DNA from 2 places in the Pseudoalteromonas sp. SR43-3 genome. Region 2 is predicted to be linked to the other one. Evidence: predicted binding sites of a transcription regulator. Region 2 holds the regulator's gene; the other holds the start of a gene.
What was found. The regulator sigma-54, encoded in region 2, starts transcription at its own class of promoters, with help from an activator protein. The targets are predictions, from matches to a motif close to GTTGGCACGNNNNTNGNNT.
Positions count from the first base shown of each region.

Region 1: the regulator sigma-54 is predicted to act here: its motif matches at 3,886-3,904, upstream of flgJ (flagellar assembly peptidoglycan hydrolase FlgJ).

Region 1 is NZ_JACJEC010000005.1:250,323-257,936, reverse strand. Features, by position in the region: gene flgE (flagellar hook protein FlgE) at 1-257, shown strand, start outside; gene H5088_RS09230 (flagellar basal body rod protein FlgF) at 415-1,158, shown strand; gene flgG (flagellar basal-body rod protein FlgG) at 1,180-1,968, shown strand; gene flgH (flagellar basal body L-ring protein FlgH) at 1,985-2,668, shown strand; gene H5088_RS09215 (flagellar basal body P-ring protein FlgI) at 2,680-3,774, shown strand; gene flgJ (flagellar assembly peptidoglycan hydrolase FlgJ) at 3,941-4,957, shown strand; gene flgK (flagellar hook-associated protein FlgK) at 4,959-7,025, shown strand; gene flgL (flagellar hook-associated protein FlgL) at 7,028-7,614, shown strand, end outside.
Region 2 is NZ_JACJEC010000003.1:248,636-256,249, reverse strand. Features, by position in the region: gene H5088_RS05645 (KpsF/GutQ family sugar-phosphate isomerase) at 1-408, shown strand, start outside; gene kdsC (3-deoxy-manno-octulosonate-8-phosphatase KdsC) at 409-960, shown strand; gene lptC (LPS export ABC transporter periplasmic protein LptC) at 957-1,511, shown strand; gene lptA (lipopolysaccharide transport periplasmic protein LptA) at 1,501-2,046, shown strand; gene lptB (LPS export ABC transporter ATP-binding protein) at 2,043-2,768, shown strand; gene H5088_RS05620 (RNA polymerase factor sigma-54) at 2,838-4,337, shown strand; gene hpf (ribosome hibernation promoting factor) at 4,364-4,651, shown strand; gene ptsN (PTS IIA-like nitrogen regulatory protein PtsN) at 4,656-5,108, shown strand; gene rapZ (RNase adapter RapZ) at 5,127-5,972, shown strand; gene H5088_RS05600 (HPr family phosphocarrier protein) at 6,015-6,287, shown strand; gene mgtE (magnesium transporter) at 6,419-7,614, shown strand, end outside.

The DNA of each region.
Region 1 (7,614 bases), on a different contig from region 2:
GTTTTTCAAACTCACAGGGGCTGCAGCAAGTTGGCGATACTGCGTGGAAAAAAAGCTTAACGTCGGGTGAGCCTATTGCAGGCGAGCCAGGGTCAGGTACTTTAGGATCGATCAATTCCTCTGCACTTGAGCAATCAAACACCAATTTAACCACTGAGCTTGTAGACTTAATTACTGCACAGCGTAATTACCAAGCAAACTCACGTGCGCTTGAAGTTAACTCAACTATTCAGCAAAGTATTTTGCAGATTCGATAAGCTAAACCTCATTAAATATATTAGGCTGCATTTTTGCAGCCTTTTTTATAAGTCCTCTTTGTAAGCCCTTCTAAATACCTCTCAATTTTGTGTCAAATTTAATCTGGCACCTATTTTGCATTTGTAAGTTCAGAGATTTTTTATGTGAGTCGATACTATGGACAAAATGGTCTACATTGCGGCCTCTGGCGCTAAGCAAAGCCTACAAGGGCTTGCGCTTAAAGCCAATAATTTGGCGAATGCAAATACAACAGGATTTAAAGCCGACTTTGCGCAAGCGCGTTCTATGCAAGCGTTTGGCGAAGGTTTGCCTACACGTGTATTTTCAATGCAAGAGCGTCCGGGTTCTAACATGGTATCGGGTGGCATTGTTCAAACCGGGCGAGACTTAGATATCGCAATGAGCGATAACGCATGGCTTGCTGTGCAAGATGCCTCCGGTAATGAAGCTTACACAAAAGTGGGTACGTTAAACATTACAGCTCAAGGTATGCTCGTAACCAGCCATGGTCGTCAAGTTATTGGCGAAGGGGGACCTGTTATTTTACCCGTCCCAGTCGAAAAAATAGGGTTTAGCCAAGATGGCGCTATTCAAGTTCGACCACAAGGCGCTCCTGCTAACTTTTTAGAAGAAATCGACACGCTTAGAGTGGTAGAAGCAAATAGCTCACAGCTCGAAAAAGGTAACGACGGTTTATTTAGACCAAAAGCAAATGTAACAGTAGATACCTCTGCCAATGTAAAAGTTTTAAGTGGTTCGCTTGAAATGTCGAATGTGAATCCGGTTCACGAAATGGTCGACATGATAAGCCACCAGCGCCAATTTGAATTACAAGTGAAATTAATGAAAACAGCTGAAGAAATTGACGAGCGTCAAGATCAGTTATTACGCATAGTTTAACTTTAAAGTGAGGACACGATTATGAATCCAGCATTGTGGATCAGTAAAACGGGGCTAGACGCTCAACAAACCGATATATCGGTTATCTCAAATAATTTAGCGAATGCCAGTACCGTAGGTTACAAAAAAAGCCGCGCTATATTTGAAGATTTACTTTATCAAAATATTAATCAACCAGGTGGTCGTTCATCGCAAGATACCGAAATGCCGTCGGGCTTAATGTTAGGTGCGGGTGCTAAAGTTGTAGCTAACCAAAAAGAGTTTACGCAAGGCAACATGTTGACCACCGAAAACTCACTAGATTGGATGATTTCTGGCGAAGGTTTTTTTGAAGTACTGCAACCAGATGGCAATATTGCTTACTCGCGCAATGGTCAGTTTACTACCGATGGCGATGGACGAATTGTAACATCGGGCGCTGGTTACGTTATTCAGCCAGAAATGAATGTACCTGATGACGCGCAATCAATTACGGTTTCGCAAGACGGCGAAGTATCTGTACGTGTTGCAGGCCAAGCCGATAACGTTGTAATTGGTCAGCTGACTATTAGTGACTTTATTAATCCATCGGGTCTTGAGCCAATTGGTCAAAACCTTTATACCGAAACCGCTGTAAGTGGTGCACCGGTACAAGGTAACCCGGGTGTTGAAGGGTTAGGTAGCATTATTCAAGGCTCACTTGAAACTTCAAACGTAAATGTAACCGAAGAGCTAGTAAATCTAATCGAAACTCAGCGTATTTACGAAATGAACTCAAAAGTAATTTCGGCCGTTGACGAAATGATGAGTTACATCAATCAACAGCTTTAATAGAGTAGGGGGAATTATGCGTAATATTATTTTATTTGCAGCGGGCACATTATTTTTAAGTGGCTGTATGTCTACGCAAAATAGTGAAGTAGTGCAGGACGACCCTTACTACGCACCTATGTACCCCGAGCCTATTTTAGAGCCGCTGGTAGCCACAGGTTCATTGTTTAATACTCATACATCAAACGACTTATATTCTGATAAAAAAGCGCTACGTACTGGCGATATAATTACAGTTAAATTGCAAGAGTCTACTCAAGCAACAAAAGCCGCTAAAACAGAAACAGACAAAGAAACCGACGCAAGCTTAGACCCAGTGATTGGCTTAGGTGGTCTACCTGTAAATATAGGTGGCGATAGTATTCAGTTTGGCATTGGTAGCGATTCGTCGTTTACGGGCGATTCAAAATCAAACCAGTCAAACAGCTTAGTAGGCGATATTTCGGTTAATGTAATGCGCGTTTTACCTAACGGTAACTTAGTTATACGCGGCGAAAAATGGCTAACGCTTAATACCGGCGAAGAGTTTATTCGTTTAGAAGGGCTAGTACGCCCTCAAGACGTAAGCGCCGATAATACGGTTGAATCAAACCGCATTGCTAATGCACGTATTCAATACTCAGGTAAAGGGCAAACGCAAGAGGCGCAAAGTCCTGGTTGGCTTACACGTTTCTTTAGCAGTTCGCTGTTTCCATTTTAGAGGGTAACAACATGAATAGCCTTAAAGCTTTATGTTTAGTTGTGTTATTAGGTTGGCAGTTTACTGCCAGTGCTGAGCGCATAAAAGATGTGTCTATGGTTGAAGGCGTACGCTCTAACCAATTAGTCGGTTATGGCTTAGTGGTTGGTTTACCAGGCACTGGCGAGCAAAACTCATACACACAACAAAGTTTTAGAGGCATGTTGAACAGCTTTGGTATTACGCTACCTTCAACTCAAAGTCCTAAAATTAAAAATGTTGCCGCTGTTGCTGTACATGCAGAATTACCTGCATTTAGAAAACCCGGGCAAACAATAGATATAACGGTTTCTTCTATTGGTAGTGCAGGCAGTTTACGTGGCGGTACTTTACTACAAACTTTTTTAAAGGGTGTAGACGGTAACGTGTACGCTATTGCACAAGGTAGTTTAATTGTTGGTGGCTTAGGCGCACAAGGTCTTGATGGTAGTAAGGTTGTAATTAACACGCCTACAGTTGGTCGTATACCAAATGGCGCAACAGTTGAACGCACCGTAGAAAGCCCATTTATGCAAGGCGATTACATTACTTTTAATTTAAACCGCCCAGACTTTACAACGGCAAAACGCCTAGAAAAAACAATTAATGACCTAGTTGGCCCAAATAGCGCACAAGCAATAGATTCTGTTTCTATTCGTGTTATAGCACCACGCGATGCATCCCAGCGTGTATCGTACTTATCAACACTCGAAAACTTAGAATTTAAACCAGCTGACATGGCCGCTAAAATTATAGTTAACTCGCGCACGGGTACAATTGTGATTGGCAAAAACGTTAAGCTTCAGCCTGCGGCTATAACTCACGGTGGCTTAACAGTAACAATTGCAGAACAACAAAACGTGTCACAACCAAATCCGCTAGCAAACGGTGATACAGTTGTCACGCAGCAAAGTATTATTGATGTAAATCAAGATGACTCGCGCGCCTTTGTATTTAATCCAGGTGTAAGCCTTGACGATTTAGTTCGCGCAATTAACGAAGTAGGCGCAGCGCCTGGTGACTTAATGGCTATTTTAGAAGCACTAAAAGAAGCTGGCGCAATTAACGGACAGTTAGTTGTTATATAAATAACCCAGGCCAATAAATAACGTATTACTTAAGCCCTATATTTTTTAAATTAGGGCTTTTTATTTACAGCAACTTAAGTTTATTATTTTTATCTTCCTCGTTTTATCGGGAGTGGCTCAATTTTTGCATTTTTAACTGCATTATTCATTTTGTGTCAAAAAGCCGATGGAAACTAATCACCTCGATAAACAAAACTTTTTTGATTTAGGCAACTTAGATTCACTTCGTAAAGAAGCCTTAACGAGCGGCGATGCATCAACTGATGCCTCTAAAGCTGCGCTCAAAAAAGCGGCCGCACAATTTGAAGCTATTTTTACGCAAATGTTGCTCAAAGGAATGCGCAAAGCTAACGAAGCATTTGAAGATAAAGACAGTCCATTTAATTCAAGTGGCGTAAAGTTTTTTGAAGAAATGCACGACCAGCAACTTTCAACAGAGCTTTCTTCAAATGGCTCGTTAGGCCTTGCCGATTTAATTGTTCAGCAGTTATCGCCTGAGTCTAAAAACTTTATGCCAGGCTCGGTGCTTAGAACAACCAACGATATTTTCAGCGATACACAAGTGGGATCTGCTCTTCCTCATGAGCAAAAAAATAAGCAACCCGATCTTATCGTTAAGAGTACTAAAGCCGATATTGCTGAGCCTAAAGTTGATACTACAGAGACTAAAGCTGATAGCCCAACATTTAAAAATGCAGAAGAGTTTGTAAGTTCAGTGTGGGAACACGCTAAAACTGCAGCGCAAAAAATTGGTTTAAATCCTGCGGTAATGGTTGCACAAGCGGCACTTGAAACCGGTTGGGGTAAGCACATTATTAATAAAAATGACGGTGGCAGCTCAAATAACTTATTTAATATTAAGTCAGATAAAAGCTGGGAAGGCGATAAAGCAAGCAAAATAACGCTTGAGTTTGAGCAAGGTACACCCGTTAAAAAACAAGCCAGCTTTAGAGCCTACGATTCAATTAAAGACAGCGTGAACGACTTCGTTGATTTTTTAACGCAAAACCCACGCTACAAAGAAGCATTACAAAATACAGCAAAACCAAATGACTTTTTAGATTCATTACAAAAAGCAGGTTATGCAACCGATCCAAATTATGCCAGCAAAATAAAACAAGTGCTCAATAGCAGTCAGCTAAAAGACATTGCGGCAAACGTGATCCGCCAAGGAGTAGAGTAACATGTCGTTTAATTTATTAAACATTGCCAGTTCTGGGGTTAGAGCAAGCTCGGAGCTACTGCAAACGACAAGTAAAAATATCGCCAATGTTAATACAGAAGGCTATGTTCGTGAGCGTACAGAGTTTACTACTATGGTTGATAACCAAGTAGGGCGAGGCGAAACATACCGATTATTAAACGAGTTTGCTCAGTCACAGCTAAATCGTGACACCTCTAATAAATCGTTTTTCGATCAGTTTATTACTGAGGCTAATCGAGTTGATACTATTTTTTCTGAAGAGTCGAACAACCTTTCGACTGGTATTAACTCTTTATTTAATAATGTGCAAGAAGCGCTAAATCAGCCCTCATCTACCGTTGCTCGCTCATTAGTAATGACAGATGCGCAAAGCTTAATTGATCAAATGGATAGGCTTTCTGGCATCGTGCTTGATCAAAAAAGTATAGTGAACGAGCAGCTCGAAATATTTTCAGATGAAGCAAACTCACTCATTCAAAGTATTAGCACGCTAAATCAAAATATTGCAGCCGTTAATGGCACTAATAACGCCGCAGATGCAAGCTCTACCTATAACGAACGCGATAAAGCAATACGCGACTTATCAGAGCTAATAGACATAGAAACGCTTGATGGTCCAAATGGCGAAAAACTCGTTTTTATGGGCACAGGCGAAGCGGTTGTTATGCAAAATGGCGCATTTAACTTATTTTCGATGACGGGGGATCCTGATCCTAATTTTAAAGAATTCACGCTTGATGTTAACGGTGGCAAAGCAGTGCCGCTTGAAGTTGATGTAAGCAAGCTTAAAGGTAAAATTGGCGGTTTACTTGCTTTTAGAGATGACATATTAGTCCCTGCTCAAAACCAAATTGGCCAAATGGGCTTAGCGATAGCTGATGCATTTAACGAACAAAACAAATTGGGTATGGATGCAACAGGCCAGCTAGGTGGTAATATTTTTAATATACCTACCGTTGGCGCTTATGCGTATCAAGCGAATACTGGTGATGCTGGTATGACTGCAACTGTAGAGCCCGGTAAAGGCAGTGAATTACCTGCCAGTGACTTTATTATTACTTATACGAGTGCTGCATCGGTTTCTATTCAACCAGTAGATAATAAAGGCGAGCCGCTAGGTGACCCATCAGTTGCAGATATCCCAGCTGATGGGATCATAAATGCAGACGATATTCGAAATGCAGTCCCTTATCAAGCGGCAACAGCTACAACACCAGAAGTATTAGCAACGGTAAAAGACTCCTTCGGACTACAATTAAATATAGATACAACCAAAACAGGTAACGTGGGTGATCAGTTTCAAATTAAACTTAATTCTGACTCGGCTTCTAGCATAACGCTTGCAACCGGGCGCGCAGAAGATTTAGCATTAGCTTCACCTATCCGTACTGCTAACAGTATAGATAATATAGGCACCGCTACTATTTCAGCGGGAGAAGTAACAAGCGTGACATCGGGTGGTTTTACCACCGCTCCCGGTTTGACCAATGGCGGTATTACCCTAGTTAAAACAGGCACTGCAAACGAATATCAAATTTCTGATGAAAATAATACGGCAACAACAATTATTATTCCACCGCCAGGTAATAATGTTTTATCTCAAGCAGGAACGCCATACAGCGATTATGGTTTTGATTTTGACATAGAAGGTACACCAGCAACAGGCGACACCTTTACACTTGAGTTTAACGAAGGCGGCTTTGACGATAACCGTAATGGTTTAAAATTAGCTGACTTACAGAATGGCGAGTTAGTCCGTTTAAATGTAGAAACAACAGCAACGGCCGACAATCATAAAACGTTCAACCAAGCTTATTCAGGATTAGTGAGTGATATAGGTGTTATAACTGGCCAAGCAATCACAAGTGGGGCTGCATTTGACGCTCTAGCACAGCAATCTGAGGCATGGTACGAGTCTTTATCTGGAGTAAACCTAGATGAAGAGGCCGCAAATTTACTGCGTTTTCAGCAATCATACTCAGCATCAGCACAAGTTTTAGCAGCAGCTCAAGAAATTTTTGACACCTTATTAAATGCGGCGAGGTAATTATGCGTTTATCAAATAATTTAATGTACCAAAACAACATAAATAAAATACTCGACAACCAACAAGGTGTTGCAAATGCTCAAGAGCGAGTAACAACAGGTGAAAAGTATTTAACCACCTCAGAAGCACCAGCTGCTATTTCGCAAGCTATGCTGTATTCAAATAAAATACAAACTAATGAGCAATACACTAAAAATATCAATCAGCTAAATGGCCGCCTAGAAACAGAAGAAAGCGTATTACAAAGCATAAATAGTAATATTCAACAAGCGCAAGAACTCACTATTCAAGCTGGTAATGGTGCGTACACTAAAGATGATTTAAAGACGTTTGCATCAGAGCTTAGTGGCATTCAACAAACGCTAGCCAACTTAATGAACACCCGATCAGAAGACGGAAAATTCATATTTTCAGGATATCAAGACAGCACGCAGCCGTATCAGTTTGATTCTGCGGCGGGTGAGTACACCTATAATGGCGACCAGGGCCAGCACCAGATAACTATAGCTGAAGGTGTTTCAATTAAGGCAAGTGATAACGGCTTTGATACGTTTGAAAAAACAGATGCCAGATTAAATGTACTCGATAA
Region 2 (7,614 bases):
GGTGGTAGTTTAGGCAAGCGCTTATTACTTACTTTAAAAGATGTTATGCACAGCGGCGCAAATACACCTATTATTGATGTTTCACAAACAGTTAAAGATGCTCTAATAGAAATGTCAGCTAAAGGATTAGGTATGACAGCCATTGTTGATGAAAATCAGCAACTCGTAGGGTTATTTACCGATGGTGACTTACGTCGCATTTTAGAACAAAGAATTGATATTCATACAACACAAATAGATGTTGTTATGACTAAGTCATGTACTACGGCTACACAAGATATTTTAGCTGCTGAAGCGCTTAATATTATGGAACACAAACGTATAAATGGCCTAATCGTCGTCAATGAGAAAAACCAACCTATTGGCGCATTAAATATGCAAGACCTATTAAAAGCAGGAGTGTTATAAATGCAATTTGAAGAACTCTATCAACCGCTGAGCGATGATGCAAAAGCACGCGCTAAAAAAGTAAAGCTACTTATATGCGATATTGATGGTGTATTTTCTGATGGCCGTATTTATCTTGGTAATCAAGGTGAAGAGCTAAAAGCATTTAATACAAAAGATGGTTTTGGCATTAAAGCGCTTATAAACAGTGGCTTTGAAGTAGCTGTAATTACTGGTCGTCATTCACAAATAGTGCAACAACGTATGAGTAGCTTAACCGTACAGCATATTTATCAAGGCCAAGAAAATAAGCTCATTGCCTATCAAGAATTAAAAGACAAACTCAACCTTAGCGATGAACAAATTGCTTATATCGGTGATGATGGCCCTGACATGCCTGTTATGGAGTTAGTAGGCTTTGCCGTTGCAGTAAATGATGCCCACCCTCTTATTAAGCGTTTGTCACATTATGTAACGCAAATGCCTGGTGGTTTTGGCGCTGTGAGAGAACTCACCGATTTGCTCATGCTTGAAAATGGTAAAGCGTTGACTACACAAGGCACTAGTTCATGAATGCAGCGCGCATAATATTAAGCGTTTTATTCATTAGCTGTATGGTTTGGCTTTGGTACCCTTATTTTACACAACCAAATATTTTGCCTCAGACTGAGCCTGAAGTTATTGCCAAGCCTGATTACATAGCTATTGAGCTCAAACAGACAGCCTATGATGAGCAAGGTAAAATTAGCCACAAAGTCACTGCGGCTAAAATGGAACTATATCAGCAATTAGGTTTCACGTTTTTTGAAAAACCCATTTTTACTTTATATAACGAAAAGCAAACGTGGCAAATAAATGCAGACGAAGCAACATTATACGAAGACAAACAATTAATTTTAGAAGGTAATGTGGTTGCCAAAAACTTAACCGATAACGCCATGATAGACAAAATCAATGCTGATAATATTCAGGTTGATATAAAGTTATTAACAATGCGTTCGGAGCAACCCGTCATTATCACTGGACCCAATTTAAAAATCACCGGTAAAGGCCTAGAAGCCGACTTGAAAACCGAAGTGATAAAACTAATTAACCATACGCGAACCATATATTATGACCAATAAAATATTAAAATCACTTATAATTCCTACACTTATACTAGCGTTTAATAGTAGTGCTGCAGAGCAAAACACGCAACCTGCTGCCAATCAAATTTCAATAAGTGCCGACAAGCAAGAAGGTCAATTGAAAGCTAATGTGGGTATTTTTGAGAAAAACGTTGAGATTATTCACGGTAATCGCCGCATTACAGCCGATCGCCTCGAAGTACACAAACGTGATGAACTTGGTGATAATAAACAATTATTAATTGCCACAGGTAGCCCTGCGCACTTTGAAGAAAAGCAATCAGACGGCACGACTATGAGCGCCAGTGCTGACGAAGTACGTTATGATGTATCTAAGCGTTTTTTAACGCTTGTTGGTAATGCACAAGTATCGCAAGCCGGACAAAAAATAAATGCTAAAAGCATTACCTACGACATAGAGCAGCAGCTCATCAGTGCCGAAAAAGATGAAAACTCAACTGACCGTGTTCACACAATTTTAGTACCGATCGAAACTAAAAAAAGTAAAAAAGGCGATAAAGGTCAACCATGAGCACATTAAAAGCAGAACTATTGGCAAAAAGCTATAAAGGTCGTGAAGTTGTAAAAAACGTCGGCCTTGAAGTACAAGCTGGCAGTATAGTTGGCTTACTTGGCCCTAACGGTGCTGGTAAAACAACGACTTTTTATATGATTGTAGGGCTTGTTCCTAGCGACAAAGGGAAAATATCTATTGATGATAACGATATTACTCTTTTACCTATGCATAGTCGTGCTAGATTAGGCATAGGCTACTTACCACAAGAGTCATCGATTTTTAGAAAGCTGACTGTTTATCAAAACTTAATGGCCATTTTAGAAACGCGCAAAGAACTAAATAAACAAGCCAGAGAAGACACGCTCAATAACTTATTAGATGAATTTAGCATACAACACATTCGTGATAGCCAAGGTATGGCATTATCGGGGGGAGAACGTCGTCGTGTAGAAATAGCACGAGCGCTGGCAGCAGATCCTAAATTTATATTACTGGATGAACCGTTTGCCGGTGTTGACCCTATTTCGGTATTAGATATAAAGAAAATAATAGAACATCTTAAAAATCGTGGGATTGGTGTATTAATTACCGACCATAACGTAAGAGAGACCCTTGATGTTTGTGAAAAAGCCTACATTGTTTCTCATGGGGAGCTGATTGCATCAGGTACTCCAGAACACGTATTAAATGATAAAACAGTACGCGATGTTTACTTAGGCGAGCAATTTAGGCTGTAACATTTACGCCATGTCTTTAAGCATCTGCTAGTATTAATTATAACAACATAAAAGGATTGTTAGAGATACATGAGGCAATCACTACAGCTGCGCATGGGCCAGCAACTTACAATGACTCCACAGTTGCAACAAGCTATTCGTTTGTTGCAACTCAGTACATTGGATCTCCAGCAAGAAATACAAGAAGCTCTCGACAGTAATCCACTATTAGAGGTTGAAGAGGCAGACTATTCCGAAGACGCTGCTGGTAAAAACGAGCAAAAAGCTGATACCGATGACATAACTGTTAGCGCATCTGCTGATGATGCTCCGAGCGAATACGAACAAGATACTGGTGAAGCACTTGCAAAAGACACGCTAAGTGACGACATGGCTATGGATGTCAGTTGGGATGAGTACATGAGTGCCGCTCCTGCAGCCTCATCAGGTCCAATGCCTGAAGACGAATCAATATACCAAGGCGCCTCTACTGAAACGCTCCATGAGTATTTAATGTGGCAATTACAACTAACGCCATTTAGCCCTACAGACGAAGCTATTGCTATTGCTATTGTAGAAGCTGTCGATGATTCAGGTATTTTAACACTAAGCTGCGAAGAGATTTTAGAAAGCTTTAATCAAGAAAACGAAGATGATAACGAAGTCGAACTTGATGAAATTGAAGCGGTATTAAAACGCATCCAACTGTTTGATCCTGTTGGTATTGCTGCACGTAGTTTACAAGAGTGTTTGTGTATTCAGCTTAATCAATTTGATAAAGAAACACCTTATATTAATGAAACGAAAATGATTTTAACCGAGCATATTGATCTATTAGCAGCTCGCGACTATCGTACATTAATGAAAAAAACTAAGCTCAAAGAAGAAGAGCTTAAAGAAGTAATGACACTAATACATACTCTCAACCCAAAACCTGCAGATACTATTGTAAGGGAAGAATCTGAGTATGTTATTCCTGATGTGTCAGTTAAAAAAATTAAAGGCCGCTGGGTTGTCGAATTAAACCCAGATAGCATGCCTAAAATTCGTGTTAATAGCCAATACGCAGCAATGTCTCGCACTGTAAAATCAAGTGGCGACAGCCAGTTTATTCGCTCACATTTACAAGAAGCTAAATGGTTTATTAAAAGCTTAGAAAGTAGAAACGACACGCTATTAAAAGTTACTAATTGTATTGTTAAGCAACAACAAGGCTTTTTTGAACATGGCCCTGAAGCCATGAAACCAATGGTTTTAAATGATGTTGCTGAAATGGTAGAAATGCACGAATCGACAATTTCTCGCGTAACTACTCAAAAGTACATGCATACACCCCGTGGTATATTTGAGCTTAAATATTTTTTCTCAAGCCATGTAAGTACTGAAAACGGTGGTGAATGTTCATCTACAGCAATACGTGCGCTTATCCGAAAATTAATCGCAGCAGAAAACTCAGCAAAACCATTGAGTGATAGCAAAATAGCGGATATATTGGCTGAGCAAGGAATTAAAGTAGCGAGACGTACAATCGCAAAATACCGCGAATCTCTTGCTATTCCACCGTCAAATCAGCGTAAAAGTCTGATTTAAGACGCTAAACTAAGAGGGTAATGCTTATGCAACTAAACTTAACTGGTCGTCACGTAGAATTAACCGATTCACTAAGAGACTATATTAATACTAAATTTGCGAAGCTTGAAAGACACTCTGATCATATTAATAATGTTCATGTCATTCTCGATGTAGAAAAATTAAATCAAAAAGCAGAAGCCACAATACACGTAAGCGGTGCTGAGCTATTTGCCTCTACAGAACATCAAGATATGTATGCCGCTATTGACTCATTGATCGACAAGCTCGATCGCCAAGTAATCAAACACAAAGAGAAGCTTGCTCGACACTAATATGATGAAATTAAGTTCACTTATATGCCAGGACTGCAGCAAAGCTGCGGTCCTTTTTAATAGCAAAAAAAGAATTTTAGAGTTCATTAGCGAACTTGCTCACGACAAACTTCCGTATTTACCGCAACAAGATATTCTTAATGCTTTAATGAGCAGAGAGAAATTAGGTAGTACAGGTATAGGACGTGGCATTGCTATTCCTCATGGAAGAATGAGCGGTGCAGAAGAGCCTTTGGCTTTAGTGCTCGTTAGCGAAACTCCAATAAACTTTGATGCAATCGATAATCGCCCTGTTGATATTTTTGTCGCACTCATCGTACCAGATGGCGATAACCAGCAGCACTTAAAGACTCTAGCAACCATTGCTGATAAACTAAACAACAAAGATTTTTGTAAACAGTTACGCAGTGCAAAATCTGATACTGAGCTTTACCAAGTTATTGTCGATCAATCATAGTTTTATAAAGGGTGTTAAATGGAGTTAATTATCATAAGCGGCCGTTCTGGTTCTGGAAAGTCGGTTGCTTTGCGCGTTGTAGAAGATTTAGGTTATTATTGCGTTGATAATATTCCAGTAAACCTACTACCTTCATTAGTTCGCAGTGTGTCTGATAGCTACGATAAAATTGCTGTTAGCATAGACGTGCGCAACATCCCTAAAGAACAAGATGAATTTAACGATATTCTTGAATACTTACCAGGCTTTGCAAACCCTACGTTATTTTATTTAGATAGCGACGATCAGACATTGATCAAACGCTTTTCTGAAACACGCAGATTACACCCACTATCAATAGACTCGTTGCCGCTTGATTTAGCCATCAAAAATGAAAAAGAATTACTTGATGTATTAACCACTCGCGCCGACTTTATGATAGATACGACTGATTTAAGTGTTCATCAACTCGCTGAATCTATTCGTGAAAAGATTTTAGGTAAAAAAGATAAGCAACTGATTGTCACATTTGAATCGTTTGGTTTTAAACACGGTATACCAAAAGAAGCAGACTACGTATTTGATGCACGCTTTTTACCAAATCCACACTGGGAACCAGAGTTAAAGCCTTTAAATGGATTAGATCAACCGGTTAAAGACTATTTAGCTAATCACAGCATAGTGCAAAAATTCACATGGCAAATTCAAACATTTGTACAAACGTGGTTACCGCATTTAGAACGAAATAACCGCAGTTATTTAACCATTGCTATTGGGTGTACAGGCGGGCAACATCGCTCTGTGTATTTAGCGCAAACTATCGGTGAAAGTTTTGCAATGACACATCCCAATGTAAAAATTCGCCATCGCGAACAAGAAAAATAATATAGCTGAATAATCACCTGTTCAGCTTAGGTAGAGTAAGTTATGCATTGTGAAGATACCTTTTTAATAAAAAACAAATTAGGCTTACACGCCAGAGCAGCTACTGTGCTTGCGCAATTAGCAGTACAATTTGATGCTACAATCACATTATTCCAAGATGACAAAGAAGCAGCAGGCGATAGCGTACTTGCATTAATGTTACTTGAAAGTAGCCAAGGAAAAGAAGTTAAAGTTGTTTGTAAAGGCCCTGATTCTGAGCAAGCTTTACACGCTGTTGGAGAATTAATAGCACAACGCTTTAATGAACAAGAATAATCTGTTTTATAAAAACAATATTCGCATTACTAGTGCTTCAATTAAAACAGATATATAAAATAAATAGGTTAGTAACGCCAGTTAACTCACCTCCCCCCATAAAGTAATATAACAATTTATAAAGGACGCCAATGCCAGAAGCTTTTGAACAAGATTATCCACTACAGCAACTAAAGCAGGTGACGAAGTCACTCAATAGTGGTCAATTTGTTCAAGTTAGGCGCATGCTCGCAAAAACGGCTCCTTGTGATACCGCATTATTATTAGAATCATCACCGCATAAAATTCGCCGACTGCTTTGGCAATTGGTCGATCCTGATGTGCAGGGTGATGTTCTTGAAGAATTATCTGAAGATGTTCGTTTAGGCATTATTGCCCAAATGGAACCTAAGCACATTGCCGCCGCAACTGAAGACATGGGCCACGATGACTTAGGTGAAGTATTACGTAGCCTGCCAGATACCGTCTATAAAGACGTTGTTAGCGCGATGGACATTCAAGACCGTGAACGTGCCACGCAAGCACTGTCATATCAAGAGCGTTCAGCAGGTGCGCTAATGAACACCGATACGGTGACCATTCGCCCTGATGTAACACTCGATGTTGTACTTCGTTATATTAGACTGCGTGGTGAGTTACCAGAGGGTACAGATGATTTATATGTTGTTGATAAACATAACTGCTTTATAGGCGCTTTATCGCTGAGTACATTATTAACTAATCCGCCAGAAAAAATTGTCCGCGATTTAATGGATGAAGATTGTGAGTCTATCCCAATCTCAATGGATGAAAGTGAAGTAGCGCAATTATTTGAGCGTCATAATTGGATATCGGCCCCAGTGGTGGACGATAACGACCAACTCCTCGGTCGTGTAACTATCGATGACATCGTTGATGTAATCCGAGAAGATGCCGAGCATAGCTTATTAAGCCTAGCCGGTCTTGATGATGAAGAGGATACATTCGCGCCAGTACTAAAAAGCTCTAAAAAACGCTCAGTTTGGCTAGGAGTTAACTTACTAACCGCACTTGCAGCTGCTTTTGTAGCTAGCTTTTTTGAAGGCACTTTAGATGTGCTCCCTATTTTGGCTGTGCTTAACGGTATTGTCCCTTCTATGGGTGGTGTTGCTGGTAGCCAATCATTAACGCTTGTTATCCGTGGTATTGCAGTAGGTCATATAAACCAAACAAACCAACGTTTCTTGATGATGAAAGAACTGGCCATTGGCGCGCTAAACGGTATTTTGTGGTCACTATTAATTGCGGGTGTTATTGCGCTATGGCAGTGGGACTTTATGCTTGGTGGCGTACTCGCCTTCGCTATGTT